One region of the Dorea sp. MB18-49 genome, then DNA from elsewhere that is predicted to be linked to it. Evidence: predicted binding sites of a transcription regulator. Region 1 holds the regulator's gene; the other holds the start of a gene.

Region 1 (10,993 bases):
TATCATATGTTTTCTTACTTCCGACATCTATTACCACCTCTGAATAATTCAGGGTACTGCGCTACGCAATACCCTGCCTTTTTACATCCCGCTATGCAAGAAAAGCGAATATTTTCAACTTCTTTTGCATAACTTTCTTCACTCGAAATTCTTATGAACAAGCCTGCTGTACTCTTCATAAGCTTCTACTCCCTCAAATGCATCTTTTAACGCATCTCTGATTCCTATATAATACCAGCCTATGATCTTTTTATCCTTCATCCTGAAACGGTTCCATAGTTCTTCTCCATATACCGGATAATCCCTGTCAATATCGCGCATATTCGATAACTTGTCCGCCAATCCTACCATCTGTACTTCTCTCGGTGCATTTCGTATATGTTCGATCGTTGCAGACTTGCGTTCCATCCATGTCTTGGTTTTATCTTCGCTTTCCTGTGCTACAATTCCTGCCACTCGTTCCGAAAATTCCCGTGCAAGGATTTCTCTCGATACACCTTCACAATCTTCAATCGTATCATGTAAAACTGCTGCACTGATAATCTCCTCGTCCTGCGTCATCGTTGAGACAATATCTCCCACTTCGATCGGATGCACAATATATGGCCTCCTGGTTCCTTTCCTGAACTGTCCCGCATGTGCTCTCGTGGCAAATTCAATTGCCTTATTAATCATAATGGTACCTCTCTTTTATCGCATATGGTCTTTGGAGCCGATGATACGGCCTGATTAGTTATGTCTTTAATATATAAATAATATCACCTGATACTTTAAATGACAATAATTTCAGTATATAATAAAAGAAAAGTTGCCTTTGGACCCCGCCGCCTGCTGTCCCTTTCAAGCGCATGGCGGTTTGGATATCCTGGCACTATAAATTGATCAGGGGGAGATAAATTATGGAACAAAAAACAATCTTTATTACAGGTGCTTCCAGAGGCATCGGGAAAAGCATCGCACTTTTATTCGCTTCCCGCGGATATCATACATTTTTGAATTGCTCTTCTTCTGTAGATGAGCTCAAAAAGCTCCGGGCATATATCACCGAAAAATACCATACTCCATGTACACTTGTACCGGGTAATGTAGGAAATCCTGACCACGTACGGGCAATTTACAATAAAATTTATCAGGAATGTACACATCTTGATGTACTCGTCAACAATGCAGGTATTTCCTATATTAATCTTCTGACTGATATGACAGATGAGGACTGGAACCGGATCATTCAAACTAATCTTTCTTCCGTATTTTACTGTTGCAGACAGGCGATTCCTCCGATGGTTTCCAAACGTTCCGGAAAAATCATCAATATTTCTTCCATGTGGGGGACATCCGGTGCTTCCTGTGAAGTTGCATACTCTGCTTCCAAGTCCGGCATCAACGGATTTACCAAAGCGCTCGCCAAAGAACTCGCACCGAGTAACGTTCAGGTTAATGCGATTGCCTGCGGAGTAATCGATACCTCTATGAATGATCAGCTTACCAGCGAAGAGAGAAAGGCTCTTGAAGAAGAAATTCCGGCCGGCAGATATGGTACTCCGAAAGAAATCGCTCAGATGGTATGGAATATTGTACATGCTCCAGAATATATGACCGGACAGATCATCGGAGTTGACGGCGGATTTCTATAAAATTTTTTTGACCAACCGATATTCATACAATACTGTTTCTTAAACATAAGCGAACCGTGCAATAAATATTGCACGGTTCGCTTATGTTTTTCTTTTTATATGTTTTTATTCAAAATCAAGTTCCACGGGGCAATGGTCCGACCCCATGATCTCAGTCAGGATTTTCGCATCTTTTATCCTGTCTTTCAGGCTTTCAGATACACAGAAATAGTCAATACGCCAGCCTGCATTCTTCTTTCTTGCACTGAAGCGGTATGACCACCAAGAATAGATTCCCTCTGCATCCGGATAAAAATAGCGGAACGTATCAATGAACCCCGCATTTAACAGATTCGTAAATTTTCCTCTCTCCTCATCCGTAAATCCCGCATTTTTACGATTGGTTTTCGGATTCTTCAAATCAATCTCTTTATGTGCTACATTAAGATCTCCGCAGAAGATCACCGGTTTCTTTTCTTCTAATTTCTTAAGATATGCAAGAAACGCATCTTCCCATCGCATTCTGTAATCCAGTCGTGCAAGTTCGCTCTGTGAATTTGGTGTATAGACTGTAATAAAATAAAAGTCTTCAAACTCTAACGTAATCACACGGCCTTCTTTATCATGTTCTTCTATTCCCAATCCATAGCTCACGGAAAGAGGCTCTTCTTTTGTAAAGATTGCCGTTCCGGAATAACCTTTTCTCTCAGCATAATTCCAGTACTGATGATATCCCGGCGTATCTAGTTCCAGCTGCCCAGCCTGCATCTTTGATTCCTGTATACAGAAAATATCTGCATCCGCTTCATTAAAAATATCCATAAATCCTTTTTGTGCACATGCACGGATTCCGTTGACATTCCACGATATAAACTTCATATCTTCCTCCCGACCGTTCTTACTTTTTTGTCCCGGATTCACCCATATAGGCGCAGTTTAATAATATACTTTTCTTAAAAACAATCCTCTTGCCGGAGCTAAAAATCCTGCAAGGCTTCTGTCCTCTGCTGCAATTACGACCGGCAGCATGGATGCATCCCTCTTTCCTGCACCAATCTCCAGAAGTGTTCCTGTAAGGATTCTTACCATATGATATAAAAATCCGGTTCCGTAATAGGTGATCCGCACTTTTTCTCCGCTGCTTACTATCTTAATGTTTGTAATCTTACGGATTGGATCTTTGCATTCTTTATCATCCGTAAAACTTGTAAAATTCTTTGGTCCTATCAGATATTTTGTTGCATCACGCATTGCCTCGATGTCCAGTTTTTCCGGATAATGATAGCAATATCTTCTGGAAAAAACATCCGGTTTTTCACGACAGTCAATATAATATTCGTATTTTTTCCCTTTGGCACTCTTGCGTGCATGAAAACCATTCTTGGCAAGTTCTACTTTCACAATACGGATATCTTCCGGAAGATATCTGTTCAGTGAATCTTTGAGTTCCTTGGTATCATATAATTTAGAAAGTTTCACACTTGCAACCTGTCCACGTGCATGAACACCCGCATCTGTTCTTCCCGATCCATCTATATGCACACGATATCCAACCAGTTTACCGATACTCCACTCCAGAATATACTGTATTGTGTTATCTGTTGTGGCCTGTCTCTGCCATCCCTGATATCTGCTTCCATCATAGGAAATGGTTAACTTATATGTTCTCATATTATTTCACCCAATCTATTCTATCGTTCATCTTCTATCATTTTATCTGTTTCTATTATTTCCATATACTGTAAAGATAATTCTATATCTGTTTTCTTTTTGAAAAAGGGAGAAGCAAATAATTTTTTGCTTCTCCCTTATATTCTATCACTTTATTACTTTATAAGCAATTCATTCTTATTCTAATATCTTCTTTAATTCATCCATAAACGTACTTACATCTTTAAATTCTCTGTAAACAGATGCAAATCTGACATAAGCAACTTCATCCAGTGCCTTCAGTTCATCCATGACTGCTTCTCCGATCGCACTGCTTGGAATCTCTTTTTCCTCCAGGCTGAAAACTTTTGTCTCTATTCTGTCAACAACTTTCTGAATATCTGCTGTTGCAACCGGTCGTTTATAGCAAGCACGCACAACTCCATTCTCTACTTTCCGACGATCATACTGCTCTCTTGTATTGTCCTTTTTGATCACAGTCAGTGGAATTGTCTCTACTTTCTCATATGTCGTAAAACGTTTGCCGCATACATCACATGAACGGCGGCGTCTGATAGAACTCCCGTCTTCTGCCGGTCTGGAATCGATAACTCTTGTATCCGGATTATTGCAATATGGGCACTTCATCTGAATCGTTCCTTTCTGTCCATTATACTGTCTTTATATTCAAATACAGTATATCTTTTCCACAAACATAAGTCAAACAAATTTCTCCTATTTTTCTTCATGGATTTCCACCAGAATCAGGTCCGGACCAATCCTTTTAATGCAGGAAAAAGGAATGATATACTCCGTCCCATCTCCGAAAAAATTACACCATTTTCCTCCCTCCGGTACCACCAGGGCCTCTATGCATCCTTTACATTCATCAATGATCAAATCCTCTATATAACCAAGCTTTTTACAGTCACAGCAGTTGATCACTTCTTTTTTCTTCCATTCACTTAATCGAACTTTTGCCATCTTCCCTCACCTGTTTTGACAATATTCTGCTCTTTATTCCATTTTATACTCATTTTCTGTAATAAAGAGTCCTGTTTTAAAATATGCAAAGCCCCCTTCTCCGGTCAAAAAAACAGCCTGTACATCCACAGTGCTACACTGCGTCTATACAGACCGTTTTCCTTTTTATTCTTCGATCATAATAACAGCCACCGGACACTCTTCTTTGGCCTCTATTGCTGCACTTTCATGTTCCGGTGTCACTTTGGCATAAGCTTCTGCCAGGCCGTCTTCATCAAATCGGAACACCTCCGGACATGTTGCGATACATGCTCCGCAGGAGATACATCCGTCTATAACCTTTGCTTCCATGAAACATCCCTCCTTGTAAAATCTCTACAACAGTATGTCTCATTTTCAGCAAATTATTCCTGTTCTTATCTAATCACTGTACCGGTTTTTCCCTTAAGTGCTTCATCGAATTTGTCAAATGATGTGATCAGCGCACTTCTTCCTTCTCTCTTTTCGAGAAATTCAACTGCTGCTCTGAATTTTGGATACATGTTATATTTTCCAAAATGTCCTTCTTCCATGTATTCTTTTGCCTGAGCGACGCTGATCTCTCCAAGCTCTTCCTCTTCCGGTCTGTCCATGTTGATCTTAACTTTCTCAACACTTGTCAGAATGATCAGTTCATCGGCATCTGTCTCTTCTGCCATCTTTCCTGCAGTCAGATCTTTTTCGATTACGGCACTTGCTCCTTTCAGGCGATGATCCTGTTCCAGTACCGGAATACCGCCTCCTCCGCAGGCTATAACAACCTGATCTGCATCCAGTAATGCTTTGATCGCATCAATCTCTACGATGTTGACCGGATTCGGTGCAGATACAATACGGCGGAATCCTTTTCCAGGCTCTTCTACTACATAATTACCTTTTTTGCGCTCGGCACTTGCCTCTTCTGCATCCATATAACGTCCCAGAACTTTTGTTGGTGTATAGAACGCTTCATCGTACGGATCAACGATCACCTGTGTCAGAACTGTACTGACAGTTCTGTAAATACCACGATTCATCAATTCTTCACGGATTGCATTCTGAAGGTCGTATCCGATATAGCCCTGACTCATAGCAGAACATACAGACATTGGTGCTGCCGTATACTCTTCATGTTCTTTGGCAAATTCATTCATTGCTGTATGGATCATACCAACCTGAGGTGCATTACTGTGTGTAATTGCAACCTGATATCCTTTTTCAATCAAATCACCGATAACTTTCGCAGTCTTCTTTACTGCCTCTTTCTGTTCTGGTAATGTCGTACCAAGTGCTCTGTGTCCTAATGCAACTACAACTCTTTTTTTCATAATCTATACCTCTGCTTTTCTAGTATTTTTCTACGAAATAAATATAAGAGAATTATAGTATTTTTCCATGTAAAATGCAATCTTTTTTACCCTTATATTCCCTATAATTCAGTCATTTATCCTGTATACATTTTATAATCTGTCAAAATCCATATCCAGAAGCTCATCAAAAGATTGAATAGAAGCGTCTGCTTTTTCTACTTTGCCGAATCCGTAAGCTGCATAGATCATCGGTATTTCTGCTTCCTTACACGAATTCGCATCTCCCTGTGTATCTCCAACATAAACCGCCTCACTCAGACCATTTCTTTCCATGATAATCCGGATATTCTCTCCTTTTAATCTTCCGGTATAAGCCGGGCAAGTGAAATCCTTAAAATACTCTCCTAATTTTGAATACTGCAAAAATGCTTCAATATATCCGTCCTGACAGTTACTTACAATATACAGTGGATATTTCTCACTTAATTTTTTAATTGTCTCCTGTACACCTTCAAATATCACACATGGACCGGCCGCAACCAATCCATTTTCATATTTCAACATTTTCTCCATGAGCTTCATCATCTCATCTTTCGGCATCTCCGGAAAAAGACTTTCACCAATCGCTTCCATTGGCTTTCCAAACTCTTTTTTCAGATCTTTTTCTTCAAGCTCTTTGTGTTCTATTCCTTCATCCTTGATCACTTTATTCCATGCAACTGCTACCATTTCGGTTGAATCCCATAAAGTACCATCTACATCAAATATAATTCCCTTCATTTCCTTCCTCCGTTATCTTTTTGTTCATAAAACTGTCTTTCCTAAGTATACTATACTTCAAGGCTTTACTACAAGCCCGGTCTTCTTTCAGTCTTTCAGCAGTATCTTTTCCCGTGATTCTATACCTTCCCATGGATTTATCCATATTTCTACATTCTTTTTCAGTTCTTTATTATAATATTTGATCTTTATTATAATCTTACCGTCTGTATAATCATCATACAGCTTTCCTGTGTTTTTATATTCATATGAATACCCCATCTGTCCGTGATTTTTCAGATCCTTCCATTCCCTGGATGATAATTCTTTATTCTTTCTTTTTCATCTTTACGTTTTGTATCTTCTTCGCATTCCATCCCCAAAAGCTCTGTTATGGACACTTCAAAAATCTCCGCCAGTAATTTTAATTTTTCTATATCCGGAATGGCACTGTCTGTTTCCCATTTGGATACAGACTGTCGTGACACTCCTATTTTTTCCGCAAGCTGTTCCTGCGTCATAGATCGTTTTGTTCTCAACTTATATATCTTTTCACCTAATGTCATTTTCTCACCTTCTTATGGTTGACAGCTTTCATTTTTCGTAATTTTCAGATTTTTCATCCACTTTTTTATTTCTTCATATTCACCCGCCTCTTGCTGTGCTATACTGAAGACAGTTTATACAATGTCTGAATCTGCAGAACGCATAGCGATATAAAATATGATTCAGCAACATATGACCGGTTTATGAAAGGAGACTACTATTATGAAAGTTATTGTAATCGGACCAAAAGGTAAAATGGGGAAACTGATCACACAGGTCGCTGCCAGTCGTGACGATATGGAACTGGTGGGTGCAATAGCACCAAAGGGACGGGATTATATCGGAAAGGATCTGGGCACTGTTGCCATGACAGGCTTCGAACTCGGAGTTCCTGTAACCGATGACCTTGAAAGTATCATTGATTCCTGTGATGTCATCATTGATTTTTCCACAAAAGAAATGGCCATGGAAGTTCTGGATCTTGCTATTGCCCATAAGAAAGCACTGGTATGTGGATCGACCGGATTTTCCGCTGAAGAAATGAAACGCTTCGAAGAAGCCGGCAAACAGATCCCGATGCTCTATGCGGCTAACACTTCAAAACTTGTGAATATCATGAACAAACTTCTGGAACTTGTTACTGCAACTTTAAAAGACGAGATTGATATCGAGATTCTGGAAATGCATGATCAGTGGAAGAAGGATGCACCAAGCGGAACTTCTAAAGAGATGGGTGAGATCATGGCTCATGCTCTCGGCAAAGAGCTTAGTGATATTGCAGTCTACGGACGTGAAGGCGAATCACCTCGTGAACCTGGAACCATCGGCTATCATTCCCTTCGTGCCGGCAATATTCCAAGCAGCCATACCGTATACTTCGGAGGCATGGGCGAACGTCTGGAAATTACCCATCACTCCTATAACTGGGAATGCTTTGCAAGAGGAGCCTGTGACTGTGCTGCTTATCTTGAAGGGAAATGCCCTGGGTTCTATTCCATCAAAGATGTGCTTGGAATTTAATCCACTAATGAATGGATCAAACACAGAACTACAAAAAATCCGCCATTGGAAGTTCCTTACGAACGCATGGCGATAAAAATAAAAGGTACATTCCCTTGCATTAAAGTCTGCACAGGAATGTACCTTTTATTTTATTCCGGCCGGATATCAACCTTTTCACACATTAAACAATCAGACCTTCCAGCTCGTCCTTGGACATCACACCCATATCTCTCTTAACGACTTCTCCGTCTTTGAACACCAGAAATGTCGGGATAGACATTACACGATACTGTCTTGCAAGTTCCGGTTCCTGATCTACGTCAATTTTGCATACTTTGATATCTGTACGTTCTTCTGCAATCTCTTCCACGATCGGTGCCATCGTCTTGCATGGTCCGCACCATGTTGCCCAGAAATCTACCATTACAGGTACTTTTGACTCCAGTACTTCTTCATTAAAATTATCTTTTGACAAATGTATAACTGCCATATCTATTTCCTCTCTTTCGTAATGACTATTATCATGTAACTACATGCTTATTATAACCGATTCCCCAAAGTTATCCATATAAATTCTATAAAATATTCTGAAAAAATTATTCAATAATAATTTTGTATGAAGCCTCAAATTCTCCGCCCGCTTCCAGAGCATTTTCCCAGTCTCTGTCTTTTAATTCCCCGTCGAATCTTTCACTGTCACAACGTCCATACCATGGTTCAATGCATACAAACGGAGCCTGTTTTTTCGGTGGTGACCAGATTCCTGCAAGTGGTGCGTCAAATTCTACTGCCAGATATTCCTTCCTCTGTGGATCCGTCAATGCGACCCTTTGAATCTGATGCCCTTCAATTACCAGCGCATCCCCGTCAAACAAATGCTCATCAATAGAAAGGAAGCCGTCTGTCAGCTTATATTCTTTTTTCTGTGTTGTAACAACTCCACCTTCTCCGAATACCGTATTCGTCAGTGATTCCGGTGCATTTCCTTCTCCATCCTTAAACTTCAGGAAATATTCTGACTGCTTCTCGCCTTCTCTGACCGGGCAGAAGAATGCCGGATGCGCACCGATCGCAAAATACATATTTTTCTCATTTGTATTTTTTACTTTCCACATTACCCTGACAGCTGTTCCTTCCAGTCTGTATCCAATCTCCAAATGGAAATGAAACGGATAGACTTTACGGGTTTCATCGGTATCCTCCAACGCCAGCCATGCCTCATCTGTGCTCCGGCTTATCAATGTAAAGTCCATATCTCTTGCAAATCCATGCTGATTCATCGGATATTCTTTGCCCTCATGTCTGTAAACTTTATTCTTTACTCCGCCGACAAATGGAAATAACACAGGCGACGTCCTTCCCCAGTATTTTGCATCTGCATTCCACAAATATTCCTGTCCGTCAGCCTTACTTTTCAACGACCGCAATTCTGCTCCGTGAATATTCACAGTTACTTCTATCTGTTCATTTTCCAATCTGATCTGTTCCATCAATCTCTCATCCTTTCTGTCTGCTCCATTCCTTCTAAACCTTTTCCAGATCCAGTTCTGTTCCATTTAGCACTGCTGACACCAGACCGTCATGTCCGTCATAAACGAGTTTCAGCGAGAAAAACGGAACCTTTTCTGCTATCAGTTTTAAAAATATCTTATCTCCTCTCCAGAGATTCAGATCCTGTATCTTATTAATATCAACCCATTCCAAAACGCCTTCATCACAGGCAATCTGTTCCCCTTCAAAACCATCTGCGTGAAACAAAGACATATATTCTGTCACTCCGTCTCCCGATACAAATGTTACAAGTCCACAGAACCTGTAAGAAGTAAGCGTATACCCGGTCTCTTCTTTTACCTCTCTTAGAACACATTCTTCAGGGCTTTCATCTGCCTCAAAGTGCCCTCCGACACCGATCCATTTTCCCTCATTCACATCATTTTTCTTCTTAATTCTGTGAAGCATCAGATATTTATTATCTTTTTCAATATAACAAAGTGTACTGAGTCCTGTCATTTCATCCTCTCTTTCTGTTATTTTTACATTTAATTTATCTGATTTTACTGCTTTAGTATCCACGGCATTCATGATATGATATGGATACCAGCGTTATAAATATCAGCGTTATACATGCCAGATTTTGTTTCTGGCATTATTATACCTATACTACAGGAGAATTGCAATGAACCGTACAATAGAATACCTGATTACCGAAAAAGAAGACGGACTCCGGATTGAACAATTCTTACGAAGGAAAGGATATTCCGGTCAGAATCTTGCCGAAATCAAACGTATGCCAAAAAGTATACTGGTAAATGGTGTCCATTATTATATGCGCCAGACACTGACTGCCGGAGACATTCTAAAAGTCATTATCTGTGAAACAAAATGCTCTGAGAAAATCCCCCCGGTGGAGATTCCACTGGATATTATCTACGAAGATGAAGACATCATCGTGATCAATAAACCCGCCGGCATGCCGATTCATCCGTCAATGAACAATTATTATAATTCCCTTGCCAATGCACTTGCATGGTACTACCAGAAGCAGGACAAACCTTTTATCTTTCGCTGTTGCAACCGTCTTGACCGCGATACCTCCGGACTCACTGTGGTCTCCAAACACCTTGTCAGCGGAAGCATCCTTTCTACCATGACTAAAAACCGGGAAGTACACCGCGAATATCTTGCAGTAGTAAAGGGCCGTGTCACACCTTCATCCGGAACAATCTGCGCCCCACTTGCCCGAAAAGAGGGAACAATCATTGAACGCATGGTAGATTTTGAACACGGTGAGGAAGCCATCACCCATTATAAACTGATAAGAGAAGCAAACGGACACAGTCTGGTCTCATTAAAACTTGAGACAGGCCGTACCCATCAGATCCGTATTCATATGAAATACCTTGGCTTTCCACTGATCGGTGATTACCTGTATAATCCAGATATGGAACATATGACCAGGCAGGCTTTACATTCCCATCATATGGAATTTGCACATCCGATCACCGGTGAATGGATGTCATTTACGGCACCTCTTCCTGCTGATATGGCAAATGTATTAAAAGACTAAAAAAGCAGTATTGTATTCCGATTTTTCATCGTTATACAATACTG
Region 2 (10,993 bases), on a different contig from region 1:
GAAATAATCTCCTGCCCTTTTTATACCCAAGTATGCAAGAGGACCTGCCAGCGGCCAAAGCATCCGTAATGAGCTGCCAGTGGCAGGTCCTGTAGATTTCTATATTTTGTTAAAAATCCTTAAGCACAACTGTTCCCTGATTCCGGCTTTCCTGTACATCAATGATTCTCTGATTCTGGCTTCCTCTGAACACCAGTGTTACATCTTTTAATTCTTCCTTGAATTCTCCGTCTACCAGTACATCAATATACGACAGCATCTCCTCTGTCACATCTGTATGGACACATCCTCCCGGAACCATATCACGGTCAAAAAGATACCCACTGTAACACCAGATATCTTTCTGCGGATAAGTTTCTCTTATCTTCTTAAGGAGCTTTACCAGTTCCACCTGGTTCTCCGGTTCGAACGGTTCACCACCCAGAAGCGTAAACCCCTGGACAAAACCAGCCCCCAGCAATCTTAATATTTCTGCTTCTGTCTCTTCTGTATAGTGCTGGCCGAATCCGAAATCCCATGTCTCTTCATTAAAGCAGCCTTTGCAGTGATGTCTGCAGCCTGATACGAACAAACTGACTCTTACGCCGGGTCCGTCTGCAATATCACACTCTTTGATATTTCCGTAATTCATAATCTGTATACTCTCCCTAGTCACTGATCATCATCTTGATGATCTCTTCATTAGTCTCTTTCATACCATCTTTTCCGAGACGACCAATATTCTGGATCGTTGCCTCTACTCCTTTTGTAACGATTCCGTCACCGGCATAGAACTGCTGCCCTCTTAAATACATATTATATCCAAGAATCCCGGCATCTACAGATGAAGCGATTTTCGCAGCACAGGATGCTTTTGCACCATCACATACCATACCGGATACAATTGCCAGAGCATTTACCACTGTATGGATCACTTCTTCATAACCACCGCCACAAAGATATGCTATTCCGGCTCCGGCTGCCGCACCCGCACTTACTGCACCACAATATGCCGACAGTCGCCCGATTCCCGTCTTCTGGTGGATTGCGACCAGATTCGAAAGGACCAGTGCGCGGTATGTCTTTTCCTCTCCGGATTGTAATTCATCTGCATATTCCAGAACCGGAAGAGAACAGGTCATTCCCTGATTACCGCTTCCCGCATTGATCACAACCGGAAGCTCACATCCGTTCATACGCGCATCGGAACCTGCCGCCGCACGTGCTTTTGCTCTGGTACGTACATCGTTTCCATAAGTATCCAGAAGAACACTTCCGATGTTTGCTCCGTAATTTCCTTTCAATCCTTCATCCGCAATTGCAGAATTATATTCTATCTGACGTCTGATCACTTCCCGGATATCTTCTATGTCCACTGTATTTGCAAAATCCCAGATAGATTTCATATCCAGAAGACTTCTGTCTGTCAGTCCTTCTTCGCTTTCTCCTGCGACCGGTACATTAAGCAGGATCTCTCCATTCTTTTCTATTCTTACAATATTCGTATGATAGTTGGCAATTCTTACTTTTGCCTTATCTTCCCCGTGAAATACCTCCACAATAATATCAAATACACATCCGTTATTGATATGTTCTACCGTAATCTCTGTATGTTCAAGAAATTCTGCGATTTCTTTTGTCTCTTCTTCTGTTACCTCGGAGATAACTTCCAGTTCTTTTTCTGCGTTTCCTGCAACAATCCCCGCTGCTGCTGCCGCCGGTATTCCTTTTAAATGATTTGTATTCGGCACAATTACACTCTTTACATTCTTAATGATACTTCCGCTTGCTCCGATACAGACTCTGTCCGGCAGACATCCCAGTACTTCTCTTGCCTTTGCAGCCGCATAAGCCAGCGCGATCGGTTCCGTACACCCCATTGCAGGAATCAGCTCTTCATTTAAAATCTGAACATATGCCTGATACTTTTCATTATCTTTTGTCATTTTTTAATCCTCCTGTCGACATTTTCTTTTCCCCATATTTTTTTATTATAACGCATGTCCTTTTGAAAAGCTATCTTTATACAATATAAAAAGGCCTTTCAAAAAGCTTTCTCACTTCTTAAAAGGCCTTTTTACTGTCTTTATATCTTGCAGTTTTACAAATGCAATACCCTGTCCTTAATCTCCTGCGTACGTCCTTGATTCCAGAACTGTGTTCCGATATATCCACAGGTTCTTCTTGCCACAAATAACTTATCCTGATCCTGATTACCACAGTTCGGGCATTCCCAGATCAGCTTTCCATTCTCATCTTCTTTAATCTGGATCTCTCCGTCATATCCACAGCATTCACAGTAATCACTCTTTGTATTCAGCTCTGCATACATAATGTTATTGTAAATATACTGCATAACAGAAAGTACTGCCGGAATATTGTTCTGCATATTCGGTACTTCGATGTAACTGATTGCTCCACCCGGTGAAAGCTTCTGGAAATCGGCTTCGAATTTCAGTTTCTTGAATGCATCAATCTTCTCTGATACATGTACATGATAGCTGTTCGTAATATAATTCTTATCTGTTACACCCTTGATGATTCCAAAACGCTTCTGCAGACATTTTGCAAATTTGTATGTGGTAGATTCCATCGGTGTTCCGTATACAGAATAGCTGATATTCTCTGCTTTTTTCCACTCTTCACATTTATCATTTAACTTCTGCATTACCTGCATTGCAAATGGTCTTGCTGCGGGATCGGTATGTGATTTGCCAAGCATACGTACACACATCTCATAAAGTCCTGCATATCCAAGCGAAATAGTGGAGTAACCATTAAATAATAATTTATCGATCGTCTCACCCTTCTTCAGTCTTGCAAGTGCACCGTTCTGCCACAGAATCGGAGCAACATCGGAAACCGTTCCCAGGAGACGTTCATGTCTGCATCTCAGTGCTCTGTGACATAATTCCAAACGCTCATCCAGGATCTTCCAGAATTTCTCCATATCTCCTTCTGATGAACATGCAACATCAACTAAGTTGATCGTTACAACTCCCTGGTTAAAACGTCCATAGAACTTATGGCTTCCGTCCGGATTTCTCTGGCTGTCTTCTACCGTCAGGAACGAACGGCATCCCATACAAGGATATACTTCTCCATTCTTCATCTCTTTCATAATCTTGGCAGAGATGTAGTCCGGTACCATACGTTTTGCGGTACATTTTGCTGCCAGTTCTGTCAGATGCCAATATTTGGAATCTTCTGTAATATTATCCTCATCCAGTACATAGATCAGTTTCGGGAATGCCGGTGTGATCCATACACCTTTTTCATTCTTTACTCCCTGCATTCTCTGAATCATCACTTCTTCAATGATCATAGCCAGGTCATCACGGGTTCTGCCTTCTTCTACCTCATCCAGATACATGAACATCGTCACAAATGGTGCCTGACCGTTACATGTCATTAATGTGATAAGCTGATACTGAATTGTCTGGATACCACTCTTTACTTCTTCTCTTAAACGGCGCTCTGTCACCTTATTGATAATTGTCTCATCTAAAGCTTCTCCGCATTCTTCACGCTCTGCGATTACATTTCTGCGGATCTTCTTACGGCTGATATCGACAAACGGTGCCAGATGTGCCAGTGTAAATGACTGTCCACCGTACTGGTTACTTGCTACCTGGGCAACAATCTGTGTCGTTACATTACATGCTGTAAAGAAGCTGTGCGGCTTCTCGATCATGGTCTCACTAATGACAGTTCCATTCTGAAGCATATCCTGAAGATTGATCAGGTCACAGTTATGCTCTTTCTGTGCGAAATAGTCGGAATCATGGAAATGAATGATTCCCGCTTCATGCGCACGTACAACCTCTTCCGGAAGAAGGACACGTCTTGACAAGTCCTTACTTACTTCTCCGGCCATATAATCACGCTGTGTAGAGTTGATCACAGGATTCTTGTTAGAGTTCTCCTGATTCACCTCTTCATTCATATGATCCAGAAGTGCAAGAATTCCGTTATCTGTTGTATTCGTCTTTCTCATCAGTTCTCTTTTATAACGATAGCGCACATATTTCTGTGCGACTTCATAGCCGCGCAGTTCCATAATTCCGGTCTCTACCATATCCTGTATATCTTCTACATTGACAGCATGAGTGGATTCCTCAATTTTCTTTGCAACGTTGTCCGCCACTGCCATAATCTGATATTCATTCATCCGATGCAGTTTATCGACGTCCTTGTTTGCACCTTTGATCGCATTAATGATCTTCTCCAGGTCGAAGGCTACCTCTTCGCCGTTTCTCTTAATTACGTTCGTCTTTATTTCTGCGTTCATGTTTATCCCTCTCTTGTTTTTATTGCCGATGTAGTATGTGCTCACCCTCAAATACTACTAAATATTGTTTTTTTAACATCATTTCCGCACAAGATATTGTGCAAGTAATATGATACTCTATAACAGGCGAAAATGAAAGAGGTAATTTTGTTAAAATAAATGTTTGAAATGTGGTCTAAATTTTGGTGATATTTTTTTACGAAATCTGTTGCACTTTTAATTTTGTGACGGGTAAAGTGTGGCGCATAGTTAAGAATACTTAAGACGCATTCCCTGTATTGATTTTTGCATTCAAAGATACTAACAATATGAAGTTGTTGTGCCGATATTTCTTCATTTATAAAATTAATCTCTGTCAATCTTAATCCATATAACAAATTATCATTTTTTGTTGTTTCGTAACATTTGTTACAAACTATTTTCTATAAAAGCTATATACTCTAATCACAACATAAGTTGTACAACACCAGTTAACACCAACTAAGTTTTAATAAAAAGGAGATTTTAATTATGAAAAAATATGTATGTGAACCATGTGGCTACGAATATGACCCAGCTGTAGGAGACCCGGATAACGGAATCGCACCGGGCACAGCCTTTGAAGATATTCCGGATGACTGGGTATGTCCAATCTGTGGATTAGGAAAAGAGGTATTTGTTGCAGAAGATTAATTACTATTGATTACTCTTCTTCCTGCAGCCTTTCATAATCCATGATCTCGATTACCTTACGGCCTACAAGACGGATGATACCTTCATCCTGTAAAGTAAGCAGCATACGCGACAGAGATGGTCTTGTAGTATTCAGATATACTGCCAGATCTTCCCTGTTCATATGCAGACGAACCCGGTAGTCCGGATCACAGTTTTCCAACAGGTACGCCGCTACACGCTGACGTAAGTTTCCACTGGTAAGAACCTCTATCTGACGGTTACATTTCTCTGCTTTTTCCGCAAAAAGCTGAAGCATATTGAACACAACCTTACTGTGATGTACACAATTTCTTTCGCATCTTCCGCCAAAGAAATTCTGTGAAACCTCCAGAACCGATACTTCACTTTTTGCTTTTGCATAACCGGAGTAAGCAGACTGGCGCAGAAATAGTTCTACTTCGCCAAACTCCTCACCCACCGTAACATAACTGCTTCGAGTAATCTTGCCATTCAGGTTGATACTGCCAAGCTCAACCATTCCTTCCAATATGAAATATAATTTTAACGGTGCATCACCCTGGCGGAAAATATAGGTACCTTTCGGATATTTCTTTACTACAGCCTGTGAACAGACAAGACTTTTTTCCAGTTCTTCTTCTGTCAGGTTCTGAAATATCTGTAACTGTTGTAACTTCATAATCCAATCCTTTTCTCTGCTGATAACAATTTCTATGATTCATTATAGACTACGCGGGACTGGGATTCAATGCGTATCAAAGACAGGAGGTTTTTCTATGAATATTACATTTGACGATAACTTAATTACAGGCAACAAGACCATCGATTCCCAGCATCAGGAACTGATCGACCGCATCCGGCAGTTCGTTGCAGCATGCGAATCCAGTGACAGTAAGATCAAAGCAATCAAAATGTTAGATTATCTTGATGAATATACGAATTTCCATTTTCAGGAAGAAGAAGATCTGCAGAAAAAAGTATCTTACCCGGAACTTGCCGCACATCATGCCAAACATGAAGAATTCAAGAAATCCATTCAGGAATTATATGATTATCTTAATGAAAACGAAGGACCTGATGATCAGTTTATCGAACAGGTAAAGCGCAATGTCGTAGACTGGCTGTTCCAGCATATCAAGACTTTTGACCGGTCTGTAGCAGAATATATTCATTTGAAAGATAATTCTGATCGATTATAGTGATTCATAAAAATGCACAAAACGGACATGTTCTCATAACAATGTCCGTTTTTGTGATATACTTAATTTATTATATTTACAAAGGATTGGGGTACTTATGAATCAGAAACTTACCAAATACGCCTGGTTACTGCCATTTTTCTCCGGCATCTGCTGGGGTGCTGCCGGAATCTTTGTCCGTACACTGGAACACGATGGGCTCGACAACTTTTCCATCATTAGTTTCCGGATGTTGCTTGCAGCTCTGATCACTGGCATATGGATTCTATTCTATAACCGACATTTATTTTATGTACATCGGCGTGACTTCTGGCTTTTTATCGGAAGCGGCATGATCGGCATGACCGCCCTCAGTGTCTTTTATAATATTTCCGTTACGAAAGGATCTCTTGCACTTTCTGCCGTGTTACTTGCCATGTCTCCGGTCTTTGTTCTGTTTCTGGCTGCTATATTCTTCCATGAACCAGTAACCAGACACAAACTGACCTGTGTAACACTCGCACTCATTGGCTGTGTACTGGTAAGCGGAGTACTGGAAAGCAATGGACTTTCCTGGAGCATAACAGGAATTCTCTGCGGAATTCTGGCAAGCTTTTTCTATGCTGTATATGGAATCATAAGCAAAAAAGTCACACAAAAAGGATATCATTTCCTGACGATTACTTTTTACGGCACACTCTTTTCCGGCATGACAATGCTGCCTTTCAGTAATATACACTCTTTAAGCAGTATGATTGTCTCAGGTCAAAGGACCACCTTTTTTATCCTGATTATTCATGCGCTGGTATCATCCGTCCTGCCTTATGCACTATATTCTTTATCCATGCGCTATATGGAGGCCGGCAAGGCATCGATTCTCGCTTCCAGCGAACCTGCCGCCGCCATGTTATTCGGAGCGGTACTCTATGCCGAAACACCAGGTATTCTTTCCATCTGTGGACTTTGTTTTACAATTACTGCTGTAATATTATTAAATTATGAAAGGAATTGAACATATGGTACACCTGAACGACAATGCTATTGCCTATATGAATAAACGCGGATTCCGCAACATCATACTTTCCATCGAAACAATCACCAGTTGATGTGCCCCTCCGCGTCTGGAGATATCGGTAGGATTTACCGATAAAGAAAAAGAGGACATGCTCGCACAGGGGTATGTCTGCGAGACCAGTCCTCTTGGAAATGTCTATTATCTGCCTGATGGGGTTACTGTAACCGGGGATATCAGCATCAATTATATGGAATATCCTTGGATTACATGCTTTGAGGTAAGCGGTCTGGCTGTTTCACGTTCCTGAGACAGCCAGGCTATGTATTACTCTTTTGCTTCCTCCATTTTTTGTATTTCTTGTTCTGATTGTTTTATCTGTTCATCCAACTGTCTTATCTGCCTATCGCTTTCTTTTATCTGTTCATCCAACTGTCCTATCTGCCTATCGCTTTCTTTTATCTGTTCATCCAGTTGTCTTATTTGCTTATCACTTTCTTTTATTTGTTTATTCCGTTGTCTTATCTGTTCATCCAGTTGTCTTGACTGCTCATCTTTCTGTTTTATCTGCTCATCTAGTTGTTTTATCTGCTCATCTTTCTCTTCTATCTGCCTCCGCATATCTTCAATCATGAATTCTACTGTATTTCGATCTAATTCTAACAATTCTTCCGAAAACATCTACATCACCTCTTTCAACTGACTAGTTATTTTTATAAGTATCTAAAACAATTCTTTTGACATTTTTCATGCTATTTTTTATCCAATAGCTGCTGTAATCGTTGTATTTCTTTCCTCATTTCTAACATCTCCTCATCCTTCTGACTCAACTGCTCTCTCTGGCAGTCTATCTCCTTCTGCATATCATCAATCATCAGCTTTACTGTATTCCTGTCTAACTCCAGCAATTCTTTCGAAAACATCTGCATCACCTCTTCGATATTCCGGCAGACATCATAAGCCTGTTCATACATTTCTTTGAAATCCGGATATCTCTCTATAATTTCTATAATTGTCTCCGGATCATCCATGCAGAAAAATGCAAGCCATGCCTCCAGCCGATTTTCTATTTTTACACTTCTATTTTCATTTTGCTGATTCTTTTTGAATATGTCAAGAGGTATGAACAGATATTCCTGTAATAAATTTATATTTACTCCTGTATCAGATTTCTGCATAAAACGATGGATGTAATTATTGGAAAATTTCTGAAATTCGGCTGGACTTTTTTCGAATAGCACGATCGTATATACCTGCTTGATATCTCTGTAAGAGAATCGTTTTCCTTTGATTCCTCTCACTCTCTTATACTGCCGAAGCAACAGATCTGCTGAGTAACAGGCACTTCTTTCTCCCGGAAAATAGTATCCGATTTTCTGAATTTCCAGATTCGCAATACTTCCATCTTCCAGTTGTACTACCATATCTGTAATAAGAAGCGTAGATTCATCTGCTAATCTTGTTCCGTCATTTGGTAATACGTCTACAATTCTCACTCTTTGTCCGAGAAGTAACGTGAGTAATTCATTTACTCTCTCCGGTGTATTCTCCGGATTCAGAATTTCTTTTATCATGAAATCATACATGATTTTTATACCTTTCACTCCGGTACAAAAATCCAGAAATTCATTTTGATTTTCCTCTGTCCACTCATAAAATAAATTTTTTAATCTGCTTTTACTTTCAATCTCATTCAACACCTCCTCCCTTGTCCGAATCATCGGGAAATACTGTTGAAGTTTGTTTGTCATAGGCACGTCCTCCTGAATAGATTATAAAATTTTCGTGTTCTCTCAAGTCGGGAATATGTTTCAGACATTTTTAGGTGTGAAACGGTCGAAACTTGATGCCTTTTGGCTTAGAAATACTTAAGAGTTTGTAGAAGTCACTCTTTGAAGTGCATTCAGAATAGCATATTGTTCATATGATTACAAGATTAATTTTCGTAAAAAAAGCGGCAGAATTATCTTCCGCCGCATAGCCCATATCACCATCTATATATTATCTCATCTTAAAACTTCTCCATCTCCCCAATGATCGTTCTGTAAAATTCTTCTTCCGTGCCCTCTTTTCTCACATCATTCATCACATATCCGTCTTTCAGAAATATCACTCTCTTACACCGGCTTGCCATCTGTGGATCATGCGTTACCATCAGAAGGGTCTTCCCTAACTCCTCATTGATTTTCCGGAATTCCTCCGCAACAACTTTTCCGGATTTTGAGTCGAGGTTTCCCGTCGGCTCATCTGCAAATATGATACTCGGATCATTGATCAGCGCCCTGCAGATTGCCACTCTCTGCCGCTCACCGCCGGACAGTTCATAAGGATTCTTTTCCTGAAGATGTTCAATCCCAAACTGCTTTTCCAATGCTTCCGCTTTCTCTTCACATTCTTTCTGTTCCTTTTTATCCAGCAATACCGGAAGCATGATATTTTCTTTTACCGAAAGGCTGTCCATCAGATTAAAATCCTGAAATACAAATCCGATCTTTCTACGTCTGATATCCGTAAGTTCTTCTTTCCACAGCTCATTCGTATTCACACCGTCAAAGATCACATCTCCGTCCGTCTGCTGATCCATAAATCCCAGGATCTTCAGAAGTGTTGTCTTTCCACAGCCGGATTTTCCCATAATTCCGACGTACTCTCCCTGTTCTACATCAAAGTTAATGCCTTTCAGTACCGAAATCGCATCCGCATCATCAATCTCCCCACCGGCTTTTGGAAATTTCTTGATCAGGTTATTTACCTTTAATATTTCTTTCATGCTTTCCTTCTACCTTTCTTATTGTATACTGCTCAATCACCTTTACACCGATGCCCTGCACTACAAGATATATAACTGCAAGGATCAACAGATATCGCAGATAATGTACACAGTCAGCCTTCGTATATTCCCGCATGTTCCATATCTCCCCGGTTAACACCGGCACCATAACAACCGCAACTACTGCCGGGATCCAGAAAAAGATTCCCGTCTCTGTCCGGATCAGCTTTTCTCTTTCTTTCGAGCTCATTCCAATACAGGTTAAGAAATGATTCCGCTTCTTCTTGTCCGTCATCTCAGATTCATATTTCAAGTAAATGACCAGAACGCTTCCCAGCAGAAATGCTCCCATGATAAATATATCTACTACCGTTGTCATAAAGCGTTCGCTTTCAATCTGTTCCATCGTTGTACGTTTGGAATAGCAGGATAATACATCCTTGTCAAATCTTTCATCCTCTTTATGTACCTTCCGAAAAGCCTGGAGCTCTTTTTCTATCTTCTGATAATCTGCATTTTTCACATTCAAAAGGACAAGCTTTGTCGGCCAGTGATGGATCGTCACTCCTTCTTCTGCTTCACCCTCCTCAACCAGATCTCCGGTGATCCAATTATATTTCTTCCAGTCGTCCTGAACCTTTTCAAAATATTCATCCGAAAATACAACCAGATTCTCCTCACTTCCCTGCCGGAATGCACCTGTCAGGATATCCGTCTTTTCCCCCTTTACGGTTCGTGTCGGATAGATCTTTTCCCGATCAAGAAATCCATAAGATTCTATCGGCTGTCCGATGTGCAGGTACGGCTCTTTTCTCGAATTCAGGTAATCCAGTGGATGTGCCTTCGTACTCTTGTCCTGTTGGTAAATAATATAGATTTCCTTTCCGTCAGCAGATAGATTCATTTTTTCACTTTTCTTTCCAAGTGCCTTATTCAGTTCTTTATACGTCGTCTCCGAGATGCCTATATGCTGTCCCTGCGGCATGATCACTGCTCTGGCATCATCCAGCTTTTCCGAATTATCCACATTCGTCACGCGTACCATCGGATACTCCTGGAATTTCACGTCATATTTTTCCTGCAGCTGTTTC

What was found. Region 1 encodes NrdR, which represses ribonucleotide reductase genes. Its sites were predicted from a motif close to CACAANATNTTGTG; they were not measured.
Region 2: a site for NrdR is predicted at 4,358-4,371, ahead of nrdD (anaerobic ribonucleoside-triphosphate reductase). Genes of this name have one in related genera too.

What each region holds. Positions count from the first base shown of each region.
Region 1 covers NZ_JAMOYX010000002.1:33,996-44,988, reverse strand. Annotated here, with positions in the region: gene NCY30_RS02040 (acylphosphatase) at 1-27, opposite strand, end outside; gene NCY30_RS02035 (HD domain-containing protein) at 139-675, opposite strand; gene ymfI (elongation factor P 5-aminopentanone reductase) at 900-1,634, shown strand; gene NCY30_RS02025 (exodeoxyribonuclease III) at 1,740-2,492, opposite strand; gene truA (tRNA pseudouridine(38-40) synthase TruA) at 2,550-3,284, opposite strand; gene nrdR (transcriptional regulator NrdR) at 3,462-3,911, opposite strand; gene NCY30_RS02010 (YlmC/YmxH family sporulation protein) at 3,999-4,247, opposite strand; gene NCY30_RS02005 (ferredoxin) at 4,413-4,598, opposite strand; gene arcC (carbamate kinase) at 4,664-5,593, opposite strand; gene NCY30_RS01995 (HAD family hydrolase) at 5,726-6,355, opposite strand; gene NCY30_RS01990 (helix-turn-helix domain-containing protein) at 6,631-6,900, opposite strand; gene dapB (4-hydroxy-tetrahydrodipicolinate reductase) at 7,103-7,900, shown strand; gene trxA (thioredoxin) at 8,064-8,372, opposite strand; gene NCY30_RS01975 (aldose 1-epimerase family protein) at 8,479-9,372, opposite strand; gene NCY30_RS01970 (NUDIX hydrolase) at 9,407-9,892, opposite strand; gene NCY30_RS01965 (RluA family pseudouridine synthase) at 10,059-10,949, shown strand.
Region 2 covers NZ_JAMOYX010000026.1:381-11,373, forward strand. Annotated here, with positions in the region: gene NCY30_RS08920 (helix-turn-helix domain-containing protein) at 1-7, shown strand, start outside; gene nrdG (anaerobic ribonucleoside-triphosphate reductase activating protein) at 110-631, opposite strand; gene NCY30_RS08930 (L-cysteine desulfidase family protein) at 648-1,925, opposite strand; gene nrdD (anaerobic ribonucleoside-triphosphate reductase) at 2,081-4,270, opposite strand; gene rd (rubredoxin) at 4,781-4,942, shown strand; gene NCY30_RS08945 (Crp/Fnr family transcriptional regulator) at 4,953-5,621, opposite strand; gene NCY30_RS08950 (bacteriohemerythrin) at 5,719-6,141, shown strand; gene NCY30_RS08955 (DMT family transporter) at 6,239-7,132, shown strand; gene NCY30_RS08960 (hypothetical protein) at 7,284-7,442, shown strand; gene NCY30_RS08965 (hypothetical protein) at 7,460-7,813, opposite strand; gene NCY30_RS08970 (PD-(D/E)XK nuclease family transposase) at 7,885-8,883, opposite strand; gene NCY30_RS08975 (ABC transporter ATP-binding protein) at 9,144-9,902, opposite strand; gene NCY30_RS08980 (ABC transporter permease) at 9,877-10,993, opposite strand, start outside.